3 regions of the Streptosporangium album genome follow, and region 2 is predicted to be linked to each of the others. Evidence: riboswitches for the same ligand, from Rfam matches in the RefSeq annotation. Region 2 holds a riboswitch; each other region holds the start of a gene.
What was found. A riboswitch is a leader RNA that binds a small molecule or an ion and turns the genes downstream of it on or off. The one in region 2 is predicted to bind S-adenosylmethionine.
Positions count from the first base shown of each region.

Region 1 (7,671 bases), on a different contig from region 2:
GCCGAGCTGTGAGATCCGCGCAGCGCAGTTCGACCGGTCCCGCTACTGGCGGGGGCCCTCGTGGGTGAACACGAACTGGCTGCTGCGGCAGGCGCTGGCCGTACACGGCCTGACGGAGGCGGCGGGACTGCTCGGCGCGGCCACCTTGCGCATGGTCCGGCAGGCGGGATTCCGCGAGTGCTTCGACCCCTTCGACGGCAGCGGGCGAGGCGGCCGGGACTTCTCCTGGTCGGCCGCGCTCACCCTCGACCTGCTCACGGATAACGTTGCGCCATGAAGCTCTTCAACCGCATGCCCGCCGAGGTCCGCACCGCCGTCGCGCCGACCGACCGGGTGCTCACCTACGCCGGCGGGCCGGACGGCTACGTGATCGCCACGGACAGGGCGCTCTACCTGGGCGGCACCCGGCTGCCGTGGTTCCAGGTGGAGCGCGGCGTGTGGGACGAGCAGGGATTGACGGTCGTCACCACGGCGGGGGAGTCGCACCGCGCGCTGCTGCCCGAGCCTGGGCGGATCCCCGAGGCCGTACGGGAGCGGGTGACCGCCTCGATCCTGGTGAACCAGTACGCCCCGCTGGACGCGCGCGGGGGAGTCAGGCTGGTGGCCAGGAAGGCCGACGACGACCGGGTGATCTGGGAGTTCGTCTTCGACGCGGGGCTGGATCCCGCCGACCCCGGTCTGCGGGCACTCGCCGAGCAGGCGCTTGAGGAGATCCGCCGCAGCTTCGGCGTCTGATCTCGCCGACGCGGATCGGCCCCCGAAACCGCCGGCCGGAAAGGGGCAGGGACGCGCGGAAGGCCCCCGAGGGGGCCTTCCACAACCGGTCAGGGATGAGGGGCGTGGGCCCGCTCGTCCTCCGGCCAGCCGACTCCCGTCTCGTCGTGCTTCTGGGACTGCCAGCCGTTCTCCGACTGCAGGAACGGCAGCCGGTTCCTCGCCACGTGGGACATCTTGGTCCTGGCCACGTTGGTGACCTTCGAGATCCGTGCGCCCACCAGGCCCGCGGTCTCCTGCACCGAGGGATTGTCGGACACCCGCTGGGCGATCCGCTTGATCTCCTCGTAACGCTCCCGGCCGGCGCGGCTTCCCAGGACGTAGCCAATCGCGAGACCCACCCCGAACATCATTCGATAACGCATCTCCACCTCCACAGCCGTGCTCCGCCAGGCCCCTACCCACGGATCGCGCGTCCTCTCGGACCTACCCCGGTGTATCGATGCGACACACACGCGCAGAGTGCGCTAATCTATTCCTGCGCCGCAAGGAGCGGGGAAAACATCCCGCCCGAGCAGCGCAGAGCACGATCCCGTGTAGCTCAATCGGCAGAGCAGCCGGCTGTTAACCGGCAGGTTATAGGTTCGAGTCCTATCGCGGGAGCAACATTCGAAGGCCCTGGGAGTCAAGCTCCCGGGGCCTTCGCTCTTTTACGCCCTGATTTGGCAGACAAATCATCTTCCGTAATAGAAGATGACAGGCGCCGCGTCATGCGACCCCAGTCGGCGAGGATGACACGGCTGCCGCGGAACAACAGCGATCGCAGTGGGGCAAGGGCCACTGCACACAGGGCACCGCGCCGCCCGGAACGGCCGCCGTGCCCGTGAGCCACACATTGGTGGTTGTTCTGTGCTGACCTGGCGGAGGTCCCGGCGCCGTGCACCGGATCTGGTCCACGATGCCCAACGATCGGTATCCACGTTCTTGAAGACGAAGGGGCATGTTCCGGCCGTGCAAGAAACCGACATCGCGACGGCCGTGGACTTTCTGAGGTTGTTCCATGCCGAGAACCCGGTCGCGGGGCCGGTGAAACCCCGCCTGCGCGAGGTGCGGGCCGAGATCTACAGGACGGGGACCTACACGCACACCCCCGAGGAACTCGCCTTCGGCGCCCGGGTGGCCTGGCGCAACAGCTCCCGGTGCATCGGGCGGCTCTACTGGCAGTCGCTGCGGGTGCGCGACCGGCGGTGGGTGAACACGGCCGAGGGTGTGGCCGTGGAGTGCGTCAACCACCTGAGGGAGGCGGCGCCCAGCCGCAGGATCCGGCCGACGATCACGGTGTTCGCCCCGGACCGGCCGGGCCTGCCGGGGCCGAGGATCTGGAACGAGCAGCTGATCCGGTACGCCGGGTACGCGATGGACGACGGGTCCGTCGTCGGCGACCCCCGGTATGTGGACTTCACCACGATGGCATGCAAGCTCGGCTGGCCCGGAGGGCCGGGCACGCCCTTCGACGTCCTGCCGCTGTTCATCTCGGTGGGGGACGGGCGGCCGCTGATGTCCACGGTGCCCGGCGACGCCGTACTGGAGGTGCCGCTGTCCCACCCCTCCCACCCGTGGTTCGAAGAGCTCGGGCTGCGCTGGCACGCCGTACCGGCCATCTCCAACATGTGCCTGGAGATCGGTGGGATCCACTACGGGGCGGCACCGTTCAACGGCTGGTACATGGGCACCGAGATCGGCGCACGCAACCTCGCCGACACCGATCGCTACGACCTCATGCCGGCCGTCGCCCGCCGGCTGGGGCTGGACACCGCCAACGACCGCTCGCTCTGGCGCGACCAGGCCCTGCTGGAGATCAACATGGCTGTCCTGCACTCCTTCGAGCGGGCGGGGGTGACGATGACCGACCACCACACCGAGTCCGGCAGGTTCCTGACCCATCTGAAGCGCGAGGAGAACGCCGGCCGGGTCTGCCCGGCCGAGTGGAGCTGGATCGTGCCACCGATGTCGGGTTCCGCGACGCCGGTCTTCCACCGCTACTACGACGAGGCCGAGCTCTCGCCGAACTTCGTCCACCACCCCGACGCCCTGGAACGGGGACTCGGTCACGGAACGGTGCCGGGGCGGTAGTTCCGGCGGAACAGGACGGGACGCACTCGCGGGGATCCCCCTCGGGGTTCCGCCGTGCCGTGCCGTACGACGCCGGTGAGGCCGTACGGCACGGTACGGGACCGGTCCGGGAGGCGCGGGCGGTCAACTGGCCGTTCCGCCCGTCCGGGGGCGCCGTCCGCCCGGGACAGGCACGGAGTCGCCGGCGGGAGCCTGAACGGCTCCCCGGGCCCGCTCGCACGACGCTCTCGCCGGGAGAGGAGAAGGTATAGAACGATATTCTGCAGAACTCAGGGAAGAGGTGCGGAATGGTGGATCTGGTGCCGGCGTCGATCGAGCAGGGCGTGCTGACGCTGACGTTCAACCGGCCGGACCGGCTCAACGCCTGGACCGACGCGATGGGACGGCGATACTTCGACCGGCTCGCGGAGGCCGAACGGGACCCGGAAGTCCGGGTGATCGTCGTGACCGGTGCGGGGAGGGGCTTCTGTGCCGGCGCCGACTTCCAGACTCTCAACGCCATCCAGGACGGCTCTTATGAGGGGGAACCGGACAGGCGTCCCCCCACCTTCCCGACCACGATCGGCAAGCCGGTCATCGCGGCCGTCAACGGCGCCTGCGCCGGGCTCGGCATGGTGCACGCCCTGGTCTGCGACCTGGTCTTCACCGCGGCGGAGGCCAAGTGGACGACCGCCTTCGCCCGCCGCGGCCTGATCGCCGAGTACGGCCTGTCGTGGATCCTGCCCCGGCTCGCCGGCCAGGCGCGGGCCATGGACCTGCTGCTGTCCGGCCGCACGTTCACCGGTGCGGAGGCCTACGAGCTCGGCCTGGTCAACCGGTCGGTCCCCGGTGAGAGCCTGCTGGAGGAGACCGTGACCTACGCCCGAGAGCTGGCGACACACAGCTCGCCGGCGTCGATGGCCGTGATCAAGCGCCAGGTGTGGGGCGACGGGAGCCGGACCCTGGAGTCGGCGGAGTCCGCCGCCGTGCGCCTGATGGCCGAGTCCTTCACCCGCCCCGACTTCGCCGAGGGGGTGGCCAGTTTCGTCGAGCGCCGAGCCCCCGGCTTCCCGCCGTTGTAGGGCGTCGCCGTACGGCGGGCGGGGCGGTCAGGTCACCTGAGAGAGCCAGTGGGGGGCGGTGCTGAAGGGGGCGGTGCCCGTGGTGACGGCCTCCATGAGCAGGCCGGCCGTGGCGCGGGCGGTCTCGATGACGTCGGGGGGATAGGCGTAGCGGATCTGGTGCTCCGCGAACTCGTCCTCGTCGTCGAGGATGATCCGGCCGTCGCGCATGCGGATCACGTCCAGGTCGAGGTCGACCATGGTCACCTGGCCGTCGCTCCACTGGGGCACCGTGGAGATGTCGCAGTAGATCTCGGCCTTGTGCGGCGCGGCGTTGAAGGAGGCCGTCCACCAGGCGTCGCGGGGGAAGAGCATCACGAACGCGTGCTGCCAGGTGATCGGTGGCGCGATGCCCTTGCTGGCGCTGGCGCCGGCCAGGCACCCCGTCCAGACGCCGTGGTCGTCCTCGCCGAGGAGCAGGGCCCGGTGGTTCCAGTGCAGTGAGCCGTCGTACTTCCGATAGACCACATTCACCATCTCATGCGACATCCCTCGACAATAAGGCTTGACAGGTATTTATGTATTTCCTACCTTCTAACTAGGTTAAGAGTGTCAGTGCAAAGACCCGGCTAACTGACCGGCAACCCTCGCGCCGCGGCGGGGTGCCCCCGGGGAAGACCTGGCGGCACGGTGGGCGTGCCGCAAGCGCGGACCCCCCAACGGGTCACCGAGGCATGCCTGGGAGCAGTACATGTCCGAGATCACACTGAACTACGCCGCCGTATGAGACAGCCGGCCGATCGGCGCGGGACGCACCCCGCGCCGCAGGGTGAGGAGATCGCATGAGTGCCTCCATCGCCGTCGTCGGCGCAGGGCCGACCGGCACCTGCCTGGTGGAGCGGATCTGCGCCAACGCCGCCGACCTGCTCGACTGGCCGTCACTGGACATCCACGTGATCGACCCCTACCCGCCGGGCGGCGGGCGGGTCTGGCGCGCCGAGCAGCCCGAACTGCTCTGGATGAACTCCACCGCGGCCGACGTGACGCTGTTCACCGACGCGTCGGTCCAGTGCCGGGGCCCGATCCGCCCCGGCCCGTCGCTGGCCGAGTGGCTCGGCGGCGACCCCGGCGGATTCGCCTCCCGGCGGGTCCAGAACGCCTACCTCTCGCACGTCTTCCAGCACGCGGTCACCACCGCTCCCCGCGGCGTCCGGGTCCACGTCCACGCCACCCGCGCGCTGGACCTCGCCGACGTCCCCGGCGGGCAGGCGGTGAGGCTGGAGGACGGCCGGACGATCGAGGTGGACGCGGTGATCCTGGCCCAGGGGCACGGCGACGTGACCCCGACCGGGCAGGAGCGGGCGCTGGCGGGCCTGGCGGAGGCCGACGGGCTGCGCTACCTGCCCACCGGTTACACCGCCGACCTCGACCTGGACCAGGTGCCCGGCGGCGAGCCGGTGATCGTGCGGGGCATGGGGCTGGCCTCCGTCGACCTGACGGTGCTGCTCACCTCGGGCCGCGGCGGCCGCTTCATCCGTGAGTACGACGGGGAGCTGGTCTACCTGCCCAGCGGCCGGGAGCCGCTGCTTCAGCTGGGATCGCGCCGCGGCGTGCCGTACCACGCGAAGACCGGATACCCGTTCCGGGGCGCGCGCCCGCCGGTCCCGCGCTTCCTCACCGCGGCGGCGCTGGGCGAGGGGCCGTGGAACTTCCGCCGGGACGTGTGGCCGCTGGTCGCCAAGGAACTGGCCTTCGCGTACTACCACGAGCTCATCACCGCCCACCCGAGACGGTCCCGGATGGGCTGGCCGGAGTTCGAGGAGGCATACGCGGCCGAGGAGTGGCGCAGCGCCGGGATGCGGGCCCTGATCCGCAGGGCCGTACCACGGCATCTGGACCGGCTGGACTTCGACCGGCTGGACCGTCCGCTGGAGCGCATGCGGTTCGGCGACTCCGCGGGGCTGCGCAGGTGGATGAACGGCTACCTGGGCGCCGACCTGCAGCGACGCTCCGACCCCGCGCACAGCGCCGACCACGCCATGATCCTCGGGCTGCTGTCCGTCCACGGCGTCCTCGCCGAGCTGGGCGTCTCCGACCCGTGGTTCCACGGCTTCTTCAGCTACGTCGCCAGCGGCCCGCCCGGCCCTCGGCTGGAGGAGCTGCGGGCCCTCGCCGGGGCGGGGGTGGTCACCTTCCTCGGCGCGGACCTGAGGGTCGAGCACCGTGACCGGCGATGGTGGGCGCACAGTCCCACCGTCCCCGGCGGGATGGCGGCCCGGACCCTGATCGAGGCCCGGCTGCCCGCGCCCAGTGTGAGCCGGGCCACCGACCCGCTGATCTCCGCGCTCCGGGACCGGGGAGAGGCCGATGAGGACTCAGGGCTGCTGAAGGTACGGCCCGCCGACCGGCGCCTGCTGGACCGGTCGGACACCCCCCACCCCCGCAGGTTCGCCTTCGGACCGTGGGTCGTCGGCGGCCGGGCCACCGGCGGATTCGCCCGGCCCGGTCTCGACGCCCCGCTTTTCCGGCACGCCGACGCGCTCGCCCGGATCGTGCTGTCCGAGGCCGTCGCCACCCCGATCAGACATGTCGCCTGAGTCATCTGAGCCGTTGAGGAGAAGAGCGTGAAAGCGAGATGGGGCGTCCTGACGCTGGCCGGAGCACTGGCACTCACGGCGTGCGGAGCCCAGACGCAGGCCCCGGCGGCCGCGGTGGGCGGTAGCGGAGGCGACGGCGGGTCGCTGACCTGGGCGGTGGAGACGCAGCCCATCACGTTCAACCCCCAGCAGTGGGGCCAGAACAAGGCCCGCCTGCTGGTGCACAACCAGTTCGACTCGTTGATCGCCCGTGGGAGGAACGGCGAGTTCCTGCCGTGGCTGGCCACCTCCTGGGAGGTCTCCAAGGACGGCCTGACCTACACCTTCAAGCTCCGCGACGACGTCACCTTCCACGACGGGGAGAAGTTCGACGCGGCGTCGGTGAAGGCCAACCTCGACCAGTTCCTCGTGCCGGGCTACAACGCGGCGGTGGCCGCCATCCAGCTCCGCAACTTCGGCAGGGCCGAGGCGACCGGCACGCACACCCTCAAGGTCACGCTGAAGGCGCCGGACGGGCTGTTCCTGGACTTCCTCTCCTCGCCCTACGCCGGCCAGGTCTCCCCGAAGTCGCTGAAGAACGCCAAGGACCTCAAGGCCGGCGGTGTCGACGTCGTCGGCACCGGGCCGTTCATCCTTGACCGGTTCACGCCGGGCCAGGAGGTCCACTACCGGCGCAACCCGAACTACGACTGGCCGCCCACGGGCTCGGCCCACCAGGGCCCGGCATACCTGTCGGAGGTGACCTACCGCTTCCTGCCCGAGGCGGCGGTCCGGGTCGGCGCGCTCACCTCGGGCCAGGTCCAGGTGATCGAGGGCGTGCCCGCCACCGAGATCGGTCTCATCAAGGCCGACCCCCGGCTGAGGCTTGAGACGAGCCTCAACTCCGGCAGCGCCTTCTCCTACTACTTCAACGTCTCCCACGCCCCGTTCGACGACAGGCGGGTCCGCAAGGCGTTCCGGGACGCCGTCGACGTCGACACCGTGCTCGACTCGGTCTACCAGGGCACCGCCAAGCGGGCCTGGAGCATCATCGGCCAGGGCAGCCCGCAGTTCTACGACGCCTCGCTGGAGAACACCTTCGGCGGCAACCCGGCGCGGGCCAACAAGCTGCTCGACGAGGCCGGCTGGGACAGACGCGACGCCGAGGGCTTCCGGGTCAAGGACGGCAGGCGGCTGACCGTGCGGAC
Region 1 is NZ_JACHJU010000002.1:406,456-414,126, forward strand. It holds gene FHR32_RS25515 (MGH1-like glycoside hydrolase domain-containing protein) at 1-277, shown strand, start outside; gene FHR32_RS25520 (hypothetical protein) at 274-735, shown strand; gene FHR32_RS25525 (YtxH domain-containing protein) at 825-1,124, opposite strand; tRNA gene FHR32_RS25530 (tRNA-Asn) at 1,305-1,377, shown strand; gene FHR32_RS25535 (nitric oxide synthase oxygenase) at 1,726-2,847, shown strand; gene FHR32_RS25540 (enoyl-CoA hydratase) at 3,135-3,908, shown strand; gene FHR32_RS46130 (DUF402 domain-containing protein) at 3,936-4,436, opposite strand; SAM riboswitch class IV at 4,489-4,601, shown strand; gene FHR32_RS25550 (FAD/NAD(P)-binding protein) at 4,730-6,484, shown strand; gene FHR32_RS25555 (ABC transporter substrate-binding protein) at 6,512-7,671, shown strand, end outside.
Region 1: another riboswitch for S-adenosylmethionine. It lies ahead of FHR32_RS25550 (FAD/NAD(P)-binding protein); the one in region 2 lies ahead of thrC (threonine synthase).

Region 2 (7,671 bases):
CGCTGATCCCGTGGTCCGCGGCCACCGTGTGATCGTCCGGTCCGGTGGAAAGACGTGGCGACCGTACCGACCCGGTTCTGGCAGGCAGGGCTGGCAACTTCTCCAGGCATAGGGGTTGTCATCCGGAACGGGCGGATCGAGGACGTCGAGGCGCTGCCGGCCTTCTGGCTTGAAGCCGCCGAGGGGACCGACCGGCACGACGATCCGGCCAAGGTGGTCGTGGAAACACGTCCTGTCCGCGATGGCGAGGATCAGCCCTGCTCCTGGTACGAGCCTGAGTGGTGCGGACGACTCTTCGGTCTGCGCACCTTGGTTCCGCCGTCGCTCCGGCCGCGGGGACCGGCGGTCGCGATCCCGAAAGGCTCGACGCCGACGGGAACGGTGGTGACGACCTCGTTGGTCGCGGTGTCGATCACCGACACCGAGTCCGCACTCAGGTTGCTCACGTAGACGCGGGTGCCGCCGGGAGAGACCGCGATACCGAAGGGGTGGTGGCCGACGGGAACGGTGGTGACGATCTCGTTGGTCGCGGTGTCGATCACCGACACCGAGTCCGTTTCCAGGTTGGTCACGTAGGCACGGGTGCCGTTGGGAGAGACCGCGACCCTGTAGGGGGGGTGGCCGACAGGGATGGTGGTGACGACCTTGCTGGTCGCGGTGTCGATCACCGACACCGAGTCCGAGTCCTGGTTGGTCACATAAGCACGGGTGCCGTTGGGAGAGACCACGACGCCGAAGGGGTGGTGGCCGACAGGGATGGTGGTGACGACCCTGTTGGTCGCGGTGTCGATCACCGACACCGAGTCCGAGTCCTGGTTGGTCACATAAGCACGGGTGCCGTTGGGAGAGACCACGACGCCGAAGGGGTGGTGGCCGACAGGGATGGTGGTGATGACCCTGTTGGTCGCGGTGTCGATCACCGACACCGAGTCCGACTGCGTGTTGGTCACGTAGACGCGGGTGCCACGGGGGGAGACCGCGATCCCCAGCGGGTAGTCGTCGACGGGAATGCTGGTGACGACCTTGCTGGTCGCCGTGTTGATCACCGACACGGTGTCCGCGCCCTGGTTGGTCACATAGGCACGGGCGTCGCCGGCGGAGACCGCCACCTCAAGGGGATTACGACCGACAGGGATGGTGGCGACGACCTTGTTGGTCGTAATGTCGATCACCGACACGGTGTCCGACTGCGTGTTGGCCACGTAGACGAAATTCGAAGGCTCCGAGGTGGCCACAGCCGGGACAGCTGTGGCGGTCGGCACTACCAGAACCGCCGCGATGGCCACCGCGGCCATGGACGGACGGGCATGGGATCGTCCGTCCCTCTTGGACGGGCCGGACAGGCTCCGACGGTGATTCTCAATCGCGTTTCTCGCCCAACACCGCAGCACCAGGACCTCCATCGATACAACAGGGTTCCGTTCTACGTCCGCACGACATCGTGTCCTGGAAAACAACGCACTGACTTGGATCCTCCTGGCCGCCCGCTTTGTCCATTCATCGCTCAACGGCAGTGAAGTCAGCCGGAGTCGACACGAATGTGACCACACGCCTACCGATCATCGACTCTTACCGCTCCGGCCAGGCTCCGTAAGCCTGGAACGCCCTTCCCGTCCTCGGTCTTTCGATGTCGCCCTCCCTGCCCACGAGCCCACGGACGGATGCCGAGTGGCGGATGGCACCGTCCGGCACCACAAAAAAGAGGCGGCCCCGGCACCTCGGGGTCGCCTCTTTATGTGAAAGCGGCTGGACTTAGAAGTCCATGTCGCCGCCACCCGGCATGGCGGGGGCGGCTCCGGCCTTCTCGGGCTTCTCGGCGATGACGGCCTCGGTGGTGAGGAACAGCGCCGCGATGGACGCCGCGTTCTGCAGAGCCGAACGCGTCACCTTGGCCGGGTCGATGATGCCCGCCTCGAACATGTTGACGTACTCGCCCGTGGCGGCGTTCAGACCCTCACCGGGGGTGAGGTTGCGCACCTTCTCCACCACGACGCCGCCCTCGAGGCCGGCGTTGACGGCGATCTGCTTCAGCGGCTCCTCGAGCGCCTTGCGGACGATCGCGGCACCGGTGGCCTCGTCGCTGGTGAGCTCCAGCTTGTCGAAGGCCTTGGCGCCGGCCTGCAGCAGGGCCACGCCACCGCCGGGGACGATGCCCTCCTCGACGGCCGCCTTCGCGTTGCGGACGGCGTCCTCGATGCGGTGCTTGCGCTCCTTGAGCTCGACCTCGGTCGCCGCGCCGGCCTTGATGACGGCCACGCCGCCGGCCAGCTTGGCGAGACGCTCCTGGAGCTTCTCGCGGTCGTAGTCGGAGTCGGTGTTCTCGATCTCGGCGCGGATCTGGTTGACCCGGCCGGCGATCTGCTCGGCGTCGCCGGCACCGTCGACGATGGTGGTCTCGTCCTTGGTGACGATGACCTGGCGGGCACGGCCGAGCTGGTCCAGCGCGGTGGACTCGAGCTTGAGGCCGAGGTCCTCGCTGATGACCTGGGCACCGGTCAGGATGGCGATGTCGCCCAGCATGGCCTTGCGGCGGTCACCGAAGCCCGGGGCCTTGACGGCGACCGAGCGGAAGAGGCCGCGGATCTTGTTGACGACCAGGGTCGCCAGGGCCTCGCCCTCGATGTCCTCGGCGATGATCAGCAGCGGCTTGCCGGCCTGCACGACCTTGTCGAGGACCGGGAGCAGGTCCTTGTTGGCGGAGATCTTCGAGTTGACCACGAGGATGTAGGCGTCGTCGAGGACGGCCTCCATGCGCTCCGGGTCGGTGACGAAGTAGGGCGAGATGTAGCCCTTGTCGAAGCGCATGCCCTCGGTGAGCTCAAGCTCCAGGCCGAAGGTGTTGCTCTCCTCGACGGTGATGACGCCTTCCTTGCCGACCTTGTCCATCGCCTCGGCGATCATCTCGCCGATCTGCGGGTCGCCCGCGGAGATGGAGGCGGTGGAGGCGATCTGCGCCTTCGTCTCCACGTCCTTGGCCAGCTTGGAGAGCTCCTCAGAGACGCGCTCGACGGCGGCCTCGATGCCCTTCTTCAGGGACATCGGGTTGGCACCGGCGGCCACGTTGCGGAGGCCCTCACGCACAAGAGCCTGGGCGAGCACGGTGGCGGTGGTGGTGCCGTCGCCCGCGACGTCGTCGGTCTTCTTGGCGACTTCCTTGACGAGCTCCGCCCCGATCTTCTCCCACGGGTCCTCGAGCTCGATCTCCTTGGCGATGGAGACACCGTCGTTGGTGATCGTGGGGGCGCCCCACTTCTTCTCCAGAACGACGTTACGGCCCTTGGGGCCGAGGGTCACCTTGACGGCGTCCGCGAGCTGGTTCATACCGCGCTCGAGACCGCGCCGGGCGTCCTCGTCAAACGCGATCATTTTGGCTGCCATACGGCTAGACCTCCCAAACGCAGGGTGGCTTGCACCGGATCGAGCCGACGCCCGCGACGGCATGTGAACCCGCGACTCCGTTCGGCGGGTCCCATCGTCTCGATCCAGGGTTGGCACTCTCCAACAGGGAGTGCCAACGAACTGTTTAGCACTCTACCCTGCCGAGTGCAAGCGACGTCGCGCTGACCTGCACCCAGCTTAGAGGGCGGGCACAGATTCACAGCGAAGGCCCGACCCGCCGTTGGGGCGGCGAGCCGGGTCGACATGCGGGAAGGTCCGCGCGGACTGCGCTGCCACGGGATCTACCGGCATTTCCCGACGAATGGACGGAACGGCTGCGTCAGACCGCCCGGACGGATTCCGCCTGGGGGCCCTTCTGACCCTGGGTGACCTCGAACTCGACCCGCTGGCCCTGTTCGAGCGCACGGTAGCCATCCATCATGATCGCGGAGTAATGGACGAACACATCCTTACCACCGTCGACCGCGATGAAGCCGTAGCCCTTGTCCGCGTTGAACCATTTGACGGTGCCCTGCGCCACTTCCGACTCCTCTTACTGGACTTGAGGACATCGCCCATTCCTCTCGCGAAGTCCTCAATCTTCGAGGCATAGACATCGCCTACGTCGATCGTTCTCGACCATACCTGTGGGACACGGTGGGGCAACAGAGTCAATCGACAGACCGCTGCTTTACGCGCGCATTCATGAGCGGAGCCATGTTTTGCCGAGCGTTTGTTTAGTTAAAAAATAAATCATACTCACCGGCCCCACAGGGGGTCTCACGTCACATAACGCGACACCCGCACACGGCCGGGCCGCGTGCGGGTGTCGTGGAGAAGCGGTGGGGATGCCGCGGATCAGCCTCCGGCGACCGCCGGAATGATGGAGACCTGAACGCCGGACGGCGTGGCCGTGTCAAGGTTCTCCGCAAAACGGACGTCCTCATCCCCGACATAGACATTGACAAAACGCCGGATCTTGCCCGTTTCGTCGAGGATGCGAGCGCCGATGCCCGGGAAGTCGGCGTCGAGCCTATGCAGAACCTCGCGCAGCGTCGCCCCTTCTCCACTCACCTCCGAGGAGCCATCGGCGTAAGTCCGGAGAATCGTCGGAATCCGCACAGAAACGCTCATATTTCAGTACCTTTCATGAATTTCTAGGCGATAGCCGTACGGAATGCGTCGAGAGACGGGCGGATGACGGCGGTGGGACGCGCCTGGTCCGCCACCGCGTCGAGGGTCTTGAGACCGTCGCCGGTGTTGAGCACCACGGTCTCGGCGTCGGGGTCGATCTGCCCCGAGGCGACCAGCTTGCGCAGCACGCCGACGGTGACCCCGCCCGCGGTCTCGGCGAAGATCCCCTCGGTCCTGGCCAGCAGCCGGATCGCGTCGACGATCTCGGCGTCGGTGACGTCCTCCACCGCGCCGCCGGTGCGCCGGGCGATGTCCAGCACGTAGGGGCCGTCCGCCGGGTTCCCGATCGCCAGCGACTTGGCGATGGTGGCGGGCTTCACCGGGCGGATCACGTCGTGGCCGGCCTTGTAGGCGGCGGAGACCGGGGAGCACCCCTCGGCCTGGGCGCCGAAGATCTTGTACGGCTTCTCCTCGACGAGGCCGAGCGCGATCAGCTCCTTGAAGGCCTTGTCGATCTTCGTGAGCTGGGAGCCGGACGCGACCGGGATGACGATCTGGTCGGGGATCCGCCAGCCGAGCTGCTCGGCGATCTCGTAGGCCAGGGTCTTGGAGCCCTCGGCGTAGTAGGGCCGGAGGTTGACGTTGACGAAGCCCCACTTGTCGCCCAGTTCGTCCCCGATGAGCTCGGAGCAGAAGCGGTTGACGTCGTCGTAGGTGCCCTCGATGCCGATCAGCCTGCCGCCGTACACCGACGCCATGACGATCTTGGCCTGCTCCAGGTCCGAGGGGATGAACACGCAGGCGTCCAGCCCTGCCCGGGCGGCGGCGGCGGTCACCGCGCCGGCCAGGTTGCCGGTGGAGGAGCAGGACAGGGTGTGGAAGCCGAAGTTCCTGGCCGCCTCGACGGCGATGGCCACCACACGGTCCTTGAAGGAGTGCGTGGGGTTGCCGGAGTCGTCCTTGACGTGCAGCGAGCGCAGGCCCAGCTCGCGCGCGAGGTTGCCGGCGTCGACGAGCTTGGTCCAGCCGGGGTTCATGTTGGGCTTGGCGGCCACGTCCGCCGGGACGGGCAGCAGGGAGCGGTAACGCCAGATGTTGGCCGGCCCCTCGGCGATCTGCTCACGGGTCACGCGCCCGAAGTCATAGGCGATCTCCAGGGGCCCGAAACACTCGATACAGGCGAAGTCGGGACCGAGGTCGTAGCGGGCACCGCACTCGCGACAGGACAGAGCCACGGCGGGGCCGAAGTCGATCGAGGTGGTGGGGGTTTCAGTGCTTGCGAGCGCCATGAAGCGAGGCCTTTCCCTCATCTTCGTCTGCGACCACCCTGGCCACAGACCGGAATTGGCACCTGTCCCGGCCGACCTCGTCAGATCACGAGTCTGGAACCGGGAGGGTTGCCGGGGCTTCGCAGGGCCGGTCCCTCCACCCCTCTGGATGAGCAAATATTCAGTTAGGACCTGACGAGCAGGTCTTACGCACTCTACCTCGCCTCCCCGCCGTCCTGACCAGATGTCTCACCCTTCGAGATGTGACGTGTTACCTGCCGGACAGTCTCGCCAGGGTCGCAGGCCGTGAAACGCACCGCCCGCACCCCTTCACCTCGTACGGCCGGCCGGACCGTCACCGTGGTCATCCTGCTCACCCCGGCCGAGAGCGCCTCCCTCCCGCATACGCGAGCCTGCGCTGTCCCCTGACGGCCGAGGAGCGCAGAGAGCTCCGCGCCGGGTGGGTGATCGTCGGCCGACCACCCACTTGGCGCGGAGCTCCGTCCTTCTTGTCCGCACCTCCGAGTGATCCACAGGTGCGGTCAAAACGGCCCGGCCGGGCTACGGCGCGCTGTATCCCAGGGTGTAGGTGCCGGAGCCGCTGTAGGCGGCCACGAGGTAGCGGTAGTAGCCGGCGGTGCCGGTGTAGCTGATCTTCTCGTTGGGGGTCGGGCCGTTGGAGGTGGCGACGGTGGCCCAGGTCCGGCCGTTCCACTTCTGCAGGTAGAGGTCGAAGTCGGTGCCGACGGGGCCGTTCAGGCAGCCGGAGTGAACACCGCCGGCGATCGACCGGTAGTACAGGTTGTTCGGCTGATAGGCGGATCGGCCGCTGGTCAGGGCGCCGGTGACGGTCTTGGAGTAGCCGGTACAGGTGACGCCGGTCGGCGGGGTTGGCGGCGTCGGCGGAGTGACGCCGCCGCTGGTCACCAGGGTCAGGCCGTAGGTGGTGAGGATCGGGCCGACCGGCTGGAAGTAGGTGGTGCCACCCGAGGTGCAGTCGCCGGAGCCACCGGAGGTGACCCCCTGGGCCTGGTCGACGGAGATGAAGGAGCCACCGGAGTCACCTGGTTCGGCGCAGACGTTGGTCCGGGTCAGTCCGGAGATGGTGCCCTGCGGATAGGTCACGCTGGTGTTCTGCTGCTGGATGGTGCCGCAGTGCCAGCCGGTGGTCGAACCGGACCGGCAGACCGACGCCCCTTCGATGGCCACAGTGGAGCCGGCGACGTTCACCGTGCCGCCCGTGCCGTTCTTCACCGATGGTTTGGGCGTCCAGTTGCCGTTCACCGCGACCCAGGAGAAGTCGTTGCCCGGGAAGATCGACGCCTGGAAGACTCCCTGGGCGACCTGGTTGACGCCGGCCGTGGTGTCACCCGCCTTACCGCAGTGGCCGGCGCTGACGAAGCCGTTCTGGGTCCCCTTCGTCACCGAGAAACCGATCGAGCATCGTTCCGTGTCGCCGATGTAGTAAGCGTCGCCTCCCACCAGATCGAAGAGGGGCTGGGGTCGCTCATTGGACGACACCACCAGCACCGCGACCGGGTTCAGCTCGGCGGCCTCGATGACGGACTCGGTTGCCGCAGGCGTCTCGGACAGGATGACGACCTTGTTGATTTTCACGTCGATGTAGCGCACCCGCCCGTTGGGGTGAGCGGACAGCGCCGCGTTGACCTCTTTGGCCGTGTCGTTGAGTTGCGCCAGCGACCGGCTGACGACCTCGGCTCGGGCCCCCAGAGCGACGATCCGGGGAACGTCCTCTTGGCTGGTGGTGGCGACCACGAGGGACTGCGCGAGGTCTCCCGCGAACCAGGAGCCGCCAAAACGGTCACCGAGTCTTCTGCGGAGTTCCGCCGCGGTGGGTGTCAGGCGGATCTCGTTGAGCAGGCGGGTCTGG
Region 2 is NZ_JACHJU010000001.1:2,422,840-2,430,510, forward strand. It holds gene FHR32_RS11430 (HelD family protein) at 1-6, shown strand, start outside; gene FHR32_RS11435 (YVTN family beta-propeller repeat protein) at 252-1,295, opposite strand; gene groL (chaperonin GroEL) at 1,753-3,378, opposite strand; gene FHR32_RS11445 (cold-shock protein) at 3,719-3,919, opposite strand; gene FHR32_RS11450 (MoaD/ThiS family protein) at 4,237-4,512, opposite strand; gene thrC (threonine synthase) at 4,536-5,801, opposite strand; SAM riboswitch class I at 5,816-5,956, opposite strand; gene FHR32_RS11460 (S1 family peptidase) at 6,342-7,671, opposite strand, start outside.

Region 3 (7,671 bases), 230 kb from region 2:
GCCTGACGGTCGCAGCCACGCAAAGTCACGTGTCCGAAAACGGCGGCGGGTCCCCAGGCCCTTCTCCGTCGGGGATCCCGCCTCCCGGCAGCGAGAAGCTGTGACGCGCTCCCCGGGCTGAGGACCGGAGCACCGGCCCGCATTCCGGTAGCGTCTGGGGGCGTGTGGCTTACCTGGCGCGCCGCGACGGAGCAGGCGCTCTACGGCGAGAACGGCTTCTACCTGCGCGAGCGTCCCTCAGGACACTTCCGGACCTCCGTCGGCGCCTCCCCCGTCTTCGCCGAGGCCGTGCTGCGCGAGCTGGTCGCGGTGGACGACGCGCTCGGCAGCCCGCCGGCACTCGACCTGGTGGACGTCGGCGCGGGCGAGGGCGGGCTGGCGAGCCGGGTGCTCGCCGCAGCGCCCCCCGGCCTCCGCTCCCGGTTACGGGTGACCGGGGTGGATCTGGCCGACCGCCCCGCCCGGCTTCCCGGGGAGATCGGCTGGGCGGCAGCCGTACCGGACGGGATCTGTGGCCTCGTGGTGGCCAACGAATGGCTGGACAACGTGCCCTTGGACGTCGCCGAGCAGACGGCCGACGGCCCCCGCCTGGTCCTGGTCGACCCCTCAGACGGCGCCGAACGGCTCGGGGACAGGCCGCAGGAGGCCGATCTGGCCTGGCTGGACCGGTGGTGGCCGATGCGAGAGACGGGCGAGCGGGCCGAGATCGGCAGGCCGCGTGACGAGGCCTGGGCGTCGGTGATCGTACGGCTGGCACGCGGACGGGCGATCGCGATCGACTACGCACACCCTGTGGACGGCCGCCCGCCGTACGGCACGCTGACCGGTTACCGTGACGGGGCGATCGCCGCCCCCGTACCGGACGGCTCGTGCGACATCACCGCCCACGTGGCCCTGGACGCCTGCGCTGCCGCCGGGGAGCGCGCCGGCGCCGTCACGACGGCCCTGACCACGCAGCGCCAGGCCCTGCGCGCCCTCGGTGTCACCGGGTCCCGCCCGCCCGTCGACCTCGCCCGCACCGACCCGCGCGGCTACCTCCAGGCTCTGGCCAGGGCATCGCAGGAGGCGGAGCTGATCGCTCCCGAAGGGCTGGGCGGCTTCGGCTGGCTCGCCCAGGACCGCTTCTGCTCGTGATCGCCTCTGGCGGGAGCCTCCCAAGCAGTTCGCGCCCGTCCTGGAAGCACTGCGGGAGCTGGAACGGCTCACCGCCGAGACGGGCGGGCTGGTGCTGCGGTTCGGGCACCTGTACGGCCCCGGCTCGACCTACGCCGCCGACGGCTCGTTCGTCCGCCAGGTCCACGCGGGTGAGGTGCCGATCGTCGGAAAGGGCACGGCGATGTTCTCCTTCACCCACGCCCAGGATGCGGCCAGCGCGGTCGTGGCGGCGCTGGAGACGTCGTCCAGGACGCCTACCTGCGCTGGATGCGCACGGACCGGACCGAGATCCGGCAGACACGGGCCTTCCTGGTCACCGTGGTGTCCCGTCTCGCGCTCGACCAGCTCAGGTCGGCCTGGGTCACCAGGGAGGCCAACGGCGGACCCGCGCTCTGGTCGGTCATCGGAGGTCAGGAGCAGCTCGTCACTTTCGACATCCGTGACGGACGCATCCATGGGATCTTCGGCGTGCTCAATCCCGGCAAGCCGGCCCACGTGCGGACCGGCCGATGACCCGCCCTGAGCCCGCCGGAGCGCGGCTCTGGCCCTAAACCCGCATCTGGAGGGAGTCCAGGCCTCGGATGATGTAGCCCGGCCCCCAGGTGGGCTCGGTGACAAGCTCCAGCTTCGGCGCCCTGCGCAGCAGAGCGCCGAAGGACTCGACCAGCTCGACCCTGGCCAGCGGCGCGCCCAGACAGAAGTGGATGCCCGCTCCGAAGGAGATGTGCGGGTTGTCCGCCCGGCCCACGTCGAGGCGGTCGGGGTCGGCGAACACCTCGGGGTCGCGGTTGGCCGAACCGAACAGCAGGGCGACCTCCGCGCCGCGCGGGATGTCCACCCCGCCCACCGTGATGTCCTCCAGCACCCAGCGCTCGAACATCTGCAGCGGGGTGTCCCACCGCATCAGCTCCTCGATCGCGGTGGGCAGCAGGCCGTGGTCGGCGCGGAGCCGTTCCAGCTCGGCCGGGTTGCGCAGCAACGACCACCAGCCGTTGCCGGTGACGTTGACGGTGGCCTCGTGCCCGGCGTTGAGCAGCAGCACGCAGGTGCCGACCAGCTCCTCCTCGGTGAGCCTGTCGCCCTCGTCGGCCACCAGGGCCAGCGCGCTGATCAGGTCGTCACCGGGGTCCGCCCGGCGGGCGCGGGCCAGCCCGACGAGGTAGTCGGAGAACTCCTCGGCCGCGCGCACGGCGGTGTGCTGGGCCTCGACCGAGGGGTTGAGCTCGTACATGCCGCAGATGTCGGCGGACCAGGGCCGCAGCAGGTGCCGGTCGGACTCGGGCACGCCGAGCATCTCCGCGATCACGGTCACCGGGAGCGGCTCGGCCACCTCGGCGATCAGGTCTCCCCCACCCCGCTCGACGAACCCCTCCACCAGCTCGCCGGCCATCCGGGCGACCTTGGGGCGCAGCGCCTCGACCATGCGCGGGGTGAACGCCTTGGACACCAGCCGCCGGAGCCGGGTGTGGACCGGCGGTTCGACGTCGAGCATCCCGGCTCTGACCACCCGCCAGAACGGGTCCTGGAAACCGGGGTCGTCCGGCCTGCCGAACTCGGTGTGGGTGGCCACGTGCAGGTAGGAGCGGCCGAGCCTGCGGTCGCGCAGCAGCGCGTTGACGTCGGCGTGCCGGGCGACGAGCCACTGGCCGGTCGGCTCGAAGAAGCTGACGGGCCGCCGCCGCCTCAGCTCGGCGTAGACGTCATAGGGGTGGGCGACGAATTCCGGATTCCAAGGATCAAAGTGCACGCAAACATCGTAATCACGCTGGTCGGCGATGGTGCCCCTACAGGTCGCCCAGTATCCGGCCGGCCACCGGAGGCGGCTTCACCGGCCGCTCGCTGCTGACATAGCCAAGCCTGATGTATAGGCGCATGCTGCGATATTTCTGGCCCACCTCGTCCCGCCCGACGCCAAGCCCGAAACAGGCCCCAGGCCTCCGCCATCCCCTCCTAAAGGCCTGCGAGGCCGCTCTGGGATCCGGCCTGCTGGTCCGGCTCGTAGCGCTGGTGCAGCTCGACCGGCTTCTCCCCGTCCGACTTGCCGCGCATCCGGATGTTCAGCAGCTCCACGGCCAGCGAGAACGCCATCGCGAAGTAGATGTAGCCCTTGGAGATGTGCTGCTCGAAGCCCTCGGCGATGAGCACGACGCCGATCAGCACCAGGAACGACAGGGCGAGCATCTTGATGCTCGGGTGCTTGTCCACGAAGCGGCTGATCGGGCCGGAGGCGAAGAGCATCACGATGACCGAGACGACGACGGCGGCGACCATGACGCCCAGCTCGTCGACCATGCCGACCGCGGTGATCACCGAGTCGAGGGAGAACACGACGTCCAGGACCATGATCTGGAGGATCACCGCGGTGAAGGAGGAGGCGACCCTGGCACCGGCGTGACCCGACTTGCCCTCGAGGCTGTCGTGCATCTCGAAGACGCTCTTGCCCAGCAGGAACAGCCCGCCGAAGATCAGGATGAGGTCCCGTCCCGAGATCGGATGGCCGAAGACCTCGAACAGCGGCGCTGTGAGCTTCACCACCCAGGACAGTGCCAGCAGCAGCGCCAGCCGGCTGACCAGGGCGGCGAGAAGGCCCAGCTTGCGGGCCTTGTCGCGCTGTTCCGCGGGGAGCTTGCCCGCCAGGATCGAGATGAAGATGATGTTGTCGATGCCCAGCACGATCTCCAGGCCGACAAGGGTGACGAACCCTATCCATATCTCCGGGTTGGTCACCCAATCCATCACTGACTCCCTCATTTCACCAGGCCCGTGCGGTCAATGCCTGGACGAACGGGAACCGCCGCGAGTTCCGGAACCGGCGCTTTTCCGCTTGCGATGCCCGGCCGTGCGTCGGTTATAGTTCCCACGTAGGTCATGAGTGCCAGTGACAAGCCCCGGCTCGCTGGCCGGCAACCCTCGCGTCCGCGGCGGGGTGCCCCGGGTGAGGACCTGGTCCGGCACGAGGTGTGCCGGGCAAGCGCGGGCTCCACACATCAACGCCATGGGTTGGGGTCCGATGACCTCGACAGGAGACCTGGCGTGTCCGCACTGACGATCTTCACCACCACCGCCGCCGTCGGCACCGCTCCGGCGAGCCGCGCGTCCACCACCGCCGAAGCCGCCGCGACCGCCACCCCGGCCGTCCCCGCGACCCGCACAACCGACGACCGGCGGGTCCCCGCGGTGCTCGGTGCGGACCTTGAGGTCCCCGTCAAGGGGGGCAGGCTCGTCCGCTACGCCAACCTCGACTATGCCGCCAGCGCCCCCTGTCTGGAGCCGGTCAGCGCCGCCGTCACCGCCGCGCTCCCGGCCTACTCCAGCGTCCACCGCGGTGCCGGATACGCCTCCCAGCTCACCACGGCCCGCTACGAGCAGGCCCGGCACACCGTCCGCGCCTTCGTCGGGGCCCGCCCCTGCGACTCGGTGATCTTCACCCGGAACACCACCGACGCGACCAACCTGCTGGCGCGCAGCCTGCCCGAGGGGACCACCGCCGTGGTCTTCGACACCGAGCACCATGCCTCGCTCCTGCCCTGGGCCGACACCGTACGGCTCGCGCCCCCCGCCTTCCCCGGCGAGGCCGTCCGCGCCGCAGACGAGGCACTGGGCGGGATCGACGGCCCCAAGCTGCTGGTCGTGACCGCGGCCTCCAACGTCACGGGCGAGCTCTGGCCGATCGCGGCCCTGGCCCACATCGCCCACCGCCACGGCGCCCGCATCCTCGTCGACGCCGCCCAGCTCGTCCCGCACCGTCGTCTCAACCTGACCGCGCTGGACCTGGACTACGTCGTCTTCTCCGGCCACAAGCTCTACGCCCCGTTCGGCGTCGGGGCGCTGATCGGCCGCGCCGACTGGCTGTCGGAGGCGGAGCCGTACCTGCGCGGCGGCGGCGCCGTGAAGGCCGTGGACGACGACGCCACCGAGTGGCACACCGACCCCGAGGCCCGTCACGAGGCCGGCACCCCCAACGTCCTCGGTGCCATCGCCCTGGCCGCCGCCTGCGACGCGCTGACCGCCACCGGCTGGAACGCGCTGCTCCGCGAGGAGGAGCGCCTCATCGGCCGCCTCCGTGCCGGGCTCGGCGCCGTCGAGGGCGTCCACGAGCTGGCCCTGTGGGGCCCCGACCACCCTCGCGTCGGCATCGTCTCCTTCGTGGTGGACGGCTTCACCGCCCGCGAGGTCGCCGAGGTCCTGTCCGGGACGTACGGCATCGGCGTGCGCGACGGCAAGTTCTGCGCCCACCCCTTCGTCCGCCACCTCCTCGGCGCCAAGGACGGCGGCTGCGACGACGTCACCGCCTCCGCCGTCCGCGCCTCGATCGGGATCGGCACCACCACCGAGCACGTCGACCGTCTGGTCGCCGCCCTGCGGGAGCTTGTCTCGCGGGGCTGACATGACAGCATGGGCCTTATGACCGACCGTCACGCCACAGGCGCGCCCCGGGAGATCAGCGTGGGCATCGGCGCCGGAGCCGGCGCCGTGCACGCGACGTCCGGCAAGGAGCTGGCGACCGAGGACATGGTCCTCAACATCGGGCCGCAGCACCCGTCCACGCACGGGGTGCTGCGGCTACGCCTCACGCTGGACGGAGAGCGGATCAGCGCGGCCGAACCGATCGTGGGCTACATGCACCGCGGCGCGGAGAAGCTCTTCGAGGTGCGTGACTACCGGCAGATCATCGTGCTGGCCAACCGGCACGACTGGCTGTCGGCCTTCGCCAACGAGCTGGGCGTGGTGCTCGCGGTGGAGCGGATGCTCGGCATGGAGGTGCCGGTCCGGGCAGTCTGGATGCGCACGCTCATGGCCGAGCTCAACCGGGTGCTCAGCCATCTGATGTTCCTCGGCTCCTACCCGCTGGAGCTCGGCGCGATCACCCCGGTCTTCTACGCGTTCCGTGAGCGCGAGACCCTCCAGGCCGTGATGGAGGAGATCTCCGGCGGGCGGATGCACTACATGTTCAACCGGGTCGGCGGCCTCAAGGAGGACGTGCCCGAAGGGTGGACGGACCGTGCCTCGCGCGCCGTCGCGGACGTGCGGCGGCGGCTGCCCGACATCGAGAACCTGATCGCCGGGAACGAGATCTTCCTGGCCCGCACGCTCGGGGTGGGCGTGCTGGGCCGCGAGACGATCATGCAGTACGGCGTGAGCGGCCCGATCGCCCGCGCCTCCGGGGTGGACTTCGACCTGCGCAGGGACGAGCCCTACCTCGCCTACGGCGAGCTGCCGGTCCGGGTCGTCACCCGGTCGGCCGGAGACTGCAACGCCCGGTTCGAGGTGCTGCTGGAGCAGGTGAAGGTCTCCCTGGACCTGGCCGACGCCTGCCTGGCACGGCTCAGGGAGCTGCCGCAGGGGCCGATCAACCAGCGCCTGCCCAAGGTGCTCAAGGTCCCCGAGGGACACACCTACGCCTGGACCGAGAACCCGCTCGGCATCAACGGCTACTACCTGGTCTCCCGCGGCGAGAAGACGCCGTGGCGGATGAAGCTCCGCTCGGCCTCCTACAACAACGTCCAGGTGCTGCGCGAGATGCTCCCGGGCAACCTGCTGGCCGACATGGTCGCCATCCTCGGGTCGATGTTCTTCGTCGTGGGCGACATCGACAAGTAGCGGAAGCGGGCGGCAAGGCACATCATGGCCGCATGGGCGGACACGACGATGCGGCGGCTCCCCCGGTGACGTCCGGGCCGCCGCGGGACCGATACGTCGACTGGCTCCGGGCGTTCAGCCTGATCGTCGTGGTCGTCTGGCACTGGGCGTTCACCATCCTGCAGTGGGGACCGGACGGCCCCTCGCCGACGAGCCCGCTGGGCTTCACCTCGGGACTGTGGATCCTGACCTGGCTGCTCCAGGTGCTGCCGCTCTTCTTCTACGTGGGTGGATACGTCCACCTGCTGTCGTGGAACCGCGCGTGCGAGCGCGGGGTCGGCCTCGGCACCTTCGTGTGGCGGCGTATCCGCGGTCTCGCGATCCCGGCACTGGTGCTGGCCGGGACCTGGATCGTTCTGGGCGCGATCGTGACGTGGGCGTTCGGGATCGAGTGGATGGACCGAGTCGTCCTCCTCGTCATCAGTCCGCTCTGGTTCATCGGCGTCTATCTCGTGCTGATCGCCCTGCTCCCGCTCGCGCTCTGGCTGCACCGGCGCTACGACGTGCTGGCGCTGATCTGGCTCGCCGGGGCCGCCCTGGTGGTCGACGTGCTGCGGCTGCGCTACGGCTACGAGGCCGTGGGCTGGCTCAACATGATCATTGTCTGGGGGCTGGCCCACCAGGCGGGCTTCTTCTACGCCAGGGTGGTGGCGCTCCCCCGCCGGTTCGACGTCGCCATCCTGTGGACCGGGCTGTTCGCGCTGTTCGGCCTGGTCTACTCGGGCATCTACCCGGGCTCGATGGTGGGCGTTCCCGGCGACAAGCTCTCCAACATGGCGCCGCCGACCTTCGTCATCGTGGCCCTGCTGATCTTCCAGATCGGCCTGGTGGAGGTGGTGCGGCCCTCCATGGAGCGCCTGCTGGAACATCCGAGAT
Region 3 is NZ_JACHJU010000001.1:2,654,926-2,662,596, forward strand. It holds gene FHR32_RS12540 (SAM-dependent methyltransferase) at 163-1,134, shown strand; partial or broken gene FHR32_RS44310 (NAD-dependent epimerase/dehydratase family protein) at 1,226-1,342, shown strand; partial or broken gene FHR32_RS45930 (hypothetical protein) at 1,399-1,668, shown strand; gene FHR32_RS12555 (cytochrome P450) at 1,703-2,902, opposite strand; gene FHR32_RS12560 (TerC family protein) at 3,106-3,891, opposite strand; SAM riboswitch class IV at 4,020-4,135, shown strand; gene FHR32_RS12565 (aminotransferase class V-fold PLP-dependent enzyme) at 4,198-5,541, shown strand; gene FHR32_RS12570 (NADH-quinone oxidoreductase subunit D) at 5,560-6,756, shown strand; gene FHR32_RS12575 (acyltransferase family protein) at 6,789-7,671, shown strand, end outside.
Region 3: another riboswitch for S-adenosylmethionine. It lies ahead of FHR32_RS12565 (aminotransferase class V-fold PLP-dependent enzyme); the one in region 2 lies ahead of thrC (threonine synthase).